Regions from separate parts of the Calothrix sp. FACHB-168 genome, predicted to be linked through region 1. Evidence: riboswitches for the same ligand, from Rfam matches in the RefSeq annotation. Region 1 holds a riboswitch; the other holds the start of a gene.
What was found. Region 1 has a riboswitch for cobalamin ahead of AACW45_RS03150 (DUF1636 family protein). Riboswitches for the same ligand answer to the same signal wherever they lie in the genome.

Region 2: linked by a shared signal. The riboswitch ahead of AACW45_RS23805 (energy-coupling factor ABC transporter permease) and the one ahead of AACW45_RS03150 (DUF1636 family protein) in region 1 are both predicted to bind cobalamin.

Annotation. Positions count from the first base shown of each region.
Region 1 covers NZ_CAWPNJ010000002.1:40,931-43,103, reverse strand. Annotated here, with positions in the region: gene AACW45_RS03155 (TonB-dependent receptor plug domain-containing protein) at 1-167, opposite strand, end outside; gene AACW45_RS03150 (DUF1636 family protein) at 389-799, opposite strand; cobalamin riboswitch at 1,193-1,335, opposite strand; gene AACW45_RS03145 (S8 family serine peptidase) at 1,882-2,173, shown strand, end outside.
Region 2 covers NZ_CAWPNJ010000041.1:134,345-136,517, reverse strand. Annotated here, with positions in the region: gene AACW45_RS23820 (alpha/beta fold hydrolase) at 1-123, opposite strand, end outside; gene AACW45_RS23815 (SufE family protein) at 147-581, opposite strand; gene AACW45_RS23810 (DUF6364 family protein) at 670-888, shown strand; cobalamin riboswitch at 1,006-1,145, shown strand; gene AACW45_RS23805 (energy-coupling factor ABC transporter permease) at 1,172-1,945, shown strand; gene AACW45_RS23800 (energy-coupling factor ABC transporter substrate-binding protein) at 1,932-2,173, shown strand, end outside.

The DNA.
Region 1 (2,173 bases):
TTGAGGAGTTTGTCAATAACTGTGAGTTCAATATCTGGTTCTTTTTCTTCTGCTTGTGCAATTTCTGTAGCGATGATGCGGGAATTTTCCCACAGCATCCCCACGGCGATAGTCACGCTAGAGACGATAAGTTGAGTTCCCCATCTGGCAATAAGTTGATTACGCATTGGTAATTTCAGCCACCTGTATAACTAAAAAATTTTGTTGTCACTAAAGATTTGAGGTTTTTTATACAAACCCTCAGCCAGGAGGAAAATGATAATGATTATTATTATCACGCTTGTAGTGCAATTTGCAAGCTCTCAGTTTGTAGTAAGCACTTTAGTGCTGAGAGTTTTGAGGATTAAGGTAGAGGCGGGGTGAACGCGCCCCTAATACTGGTGTTGGATTAACAACAATTACGATGGAATTTTGCCCATTTACTGAGGGGTGGTATTTTGGCTAAGATGCCTCTTTTTAAAGCTTCTGGACGTTCTGACCAAGGTAGTAAACCATCTGGTTTAGTGTAGTATAGAGTGGCACATTGGAGGATGGCAGAGGCACTATCATCAACTACTAAGTTGCCAAAAAGATAGGTGAGTTTCGCTTCTGCTTGGAAGGCGATCGCACAAGCATGACTACAAGCACTCATACATTCAACGCCTTGAATGGAGAATTGATTTTGCAATTCCCAGTTTTGTGCAAGTTGTTGCAGTTGTTGTAATAGCTGCTGTCCGCCACTTTCACCAATTCGTTTGCCATCTTGCCACACACTAGCGCAGGTGGTGCAGACAAATAAAGTATGTTGTTTGTTGTTCATTAATTTTTAAGTCTTCTTGATTGAAGTGAAGAATGCAGATTCTCCAGGCTGGGGGAAGGTATCGGCGCAACGCTGGTGATTGCTGGGAATAATGTTAGGGACTGTCAGGTAAAAAATATTCCATTGCTATTGTTGACAGTTGACAGTTGACTGTTGACAGTTGACTGTTAATGACTTGAACTGATTCCCTAAATATGCGAACACGAAAGTTATGATACAAATGGGTTTTGAGACTTGTATCTATAACCTTGTGTGAGTATTGATATCTGTAGGGAAAAGTCTACAATCTCATAGAAATTTGCATTGCGTAGCGTAGGTCTGCAACTATGAGACAGCGATACTGTGTAATGAAGAATATATTAATAGCGTTATTCATCTGTACCTCGCAGATGGGAGTTGGCGATCGTTTCGGCGGGCATTCTGACTTTGAAGTATGAACTTCATTACAGCTGCGGGACAGTGCCGGATTCACACCGGGCTTTCCCCGTTACCTCTGATGGCTGTTCCCCATCAGAACCGATTTGCTGATGGTTAAATCATACCACAACATGCAAGTGCATCAAAACCGACAAAAGCTATACCTCTGTGGTTCAAATGCATGAAAACTGCTGTAACCAACTTCTAGTTCCAGTATTTTAGAGGGCATGGCAGTGCTATACCCCTACCATCTGTCGCATTCTTGTTTCAAATTGGTAAGTAGGGCGGTGCAATTAAACATAACTGGCGAGGGCTGTCATTTGTCATTTGTCATTTGTCATTGGTAAGGGTTTCTAGCCTATTTACGTTTCGTAATATAGTTTGGTTTTTTTCCACCGACTTACTTATCAATTGTTGATGCGATACCTGACAGGGTATTGCATTACTAATGACAATACAGTTTTCTGCACATTTAGATACAGGATATTGCGGGTATCGGTACTAAAAGTTGTATCTATGTTTGCAGAAAAGCTGAAGGACTAATTTATCTATTTTTTTTATTCTGTTAATTGTCGAAGATTTTCCTTGTCAAACAAATAAGTATTTGCAGAGCTTCAGGCTATTTCTCGACATAGAAATATTTCCCCAATGACAGAGACAAATTTATGACTACTTTTCCTAGCGATCCTTTATTTCCATATCAATGGTATCTATATAACTATGGTCAATCCGGCGGTACTCCTGGTATGGATCTCAATGTAGTTGATGTGTGGGATGACTATACAGGACGCGGTGTTGTTGTCGGTGTGTTTGAGGGGGGTGGTGTAGAATACAATCATCCTGATTTAGCGGCAAATTACAATACTTCTATTGACTATGATGGTGTTAGCAATGGTGGTAATCCTTACCCCCTACCTGGTGAAAGCTATCATGCTACTTCTGTTGCAGGTATTATTG
Region 2 (2,173 bases), on a different contig from region 1:
AGAACCATGACCAAGGGTTTCGTATACTACCTTTAATGGTTTATTTTCCCAATTCCAGACAAATTCTTTAACTACTCCACCAAAGCCAACAGCGCTCTCAGTTGATAATAAATTGGTAGACATGAGTTTTTACTCGGCACTCACTACTACTGTTCTAATTTACATTCCAACGCTTTTTTCTGCATAGTTTTAAAAATGTTATAAAAACCGTTAGCGCGGGAAGGTGTCAGACTAACATTTAAACCAGTAGCTTGGATAAAATCTGGTGCGAGTTGGACAATTTCTGTAGGCGACGAACCATTTAAACCTTCAATTAACAGCGCTACCAATCCCTTAGTTAACTGCGAATCCGAATCGCCTTGAAATTTCACCTTTCCATCATCCAAGCTGGCGGTGACATAAACCTGAGATACGCAACCAGGGACTTTATTTTCGGGTGTCTTGTCAGCTTCCGGGAATTCTGGGAGTTTTTGCGCGTACCAAATCAATTGTTCGTAGCGCCGCTTCGGATCGGTAGCACGTTGAAAGCGCTGAACAATCTTAGCTAAAGCAGGTGGTAAAGAGTCTGTAGAAGAAGACATAACAGGACTGGCAAATAAATCGGTCTTCCCTTGAGTGTAATTTATCTAGAGTGCGATCGCGTTTGTTATGAGCATTTCCCTTTTCCTTATGAAACAAGAGTACGATTTCTCTCAGTCTGTTAAGAATCCATACATTAAAAAGCTGAAAAAGCAGGTAACAATTCGGCTTGAAGAAGATGTGGTTGATTATTTCAAAGCTCTAGCTGAAGAAACTGGTATTTCCTATCAAAGTCTCATCAATCTTTATTTACAAGATTGTGTAAAATCCCAGCGTAAGCCGTCATTAGAGTGGGTGAGTAAAGTTTAGTAAAGCATTGAGCATTTCCCGAAGCTTACCTATTGGGATTTGCAAGTAAAGATTTATTGTTGAATTTCTCTCATGTCAAAAAACTCTCATCAATAATCAGGTTTTTTTGACAACGGTGATATAGTTACTCTAATCGGTTCTGATGGGTGTCAGCCATCGGACGCAAGGGGGAAAGTCCGGTGAAAATCCGGCGCTGTCCCGCAACTGTGAACCCGAAATAGGTGAGTCAGGATGCCCGCCGGTTAGAATCAATTCGTTTACATAGATCTGCGAGGTACAGATTATGAACAGAAAACAGGCGTTAGTTAGTCTAACCCTGATGGTAGTTATCAGTTTTTATCTGGTAGTTGGTTTACCCAAACCCGCATACGCCATGCACATTATGGAAGGTTTTTTACCAGTGCAGTGGGCAGTTTTTTGGTGGGTTGTGGCATTACCGTTTTTTATCTTTGGATTGCGTAGTTTGACTCGCATTACCCAAGCTAACCCGCAATTAAAACTATTACTAGCCTTGGCTGGTGCTTTTGCTTTTGTGCTGTCGGCTTTAAAAATTCCTTCCGTCACGGGTAGCTGTTCTCATCCTACGGGTACGGGGTTAGGTGCGGTGCTGTTTGGCCCCCTTGCTATGTCGGTTTTGGGTAGCTTAGTATTGTTGTTTCAAGCTTTGTTACTGGCACATGGCGGCTTGACAACATTGGGTGCAAATGCTTTTTCGATGGCGATCGCCGGGCCATTTGCCGCTTACTGGATATATAATTTAACAATTAAGTTTGGTGCTAAAGATAAAATCGCTCTATTTTTAGCAGCTGCGATCGCAGATTTACTCACCTACATTATCACTTCTATCCAACTTGCCCTAGCTTTTCCTGCACCGGTTGGCGGCTTCATCGCTTCATTTACCAAGTTCGCCGGCATTTTTGCCATCACGCAAGTTCCCTTAGCAATTAGTGAAGGATTGCTAACAGTATTGGTGTGGAACTGGCTGCAATCTTATAATCCTCAAGAATTGGAACTATTACAATTAATCAAACGGGGAAATGGCAATGAATCAGTCTAAAAAAGGGTTAAGTAATTGGCTGTTGGTAGTAGCTGTATTAGCCTTAGCAATTGCACCCTTAATCTTTGTCCGTGGTGGTGAATTTAGTGGTGCTGATGGTGAAGCTGAAAAAGTAATTAGTGAAATCCAACCTGAATATAAACCCTGGTTTCAATCATTGTTTGAACCCGCTAGTAAAGAAATAGAAAGTCTATTATTTGCCTCACAAGCAGCTTTGGGTGCTGGAGT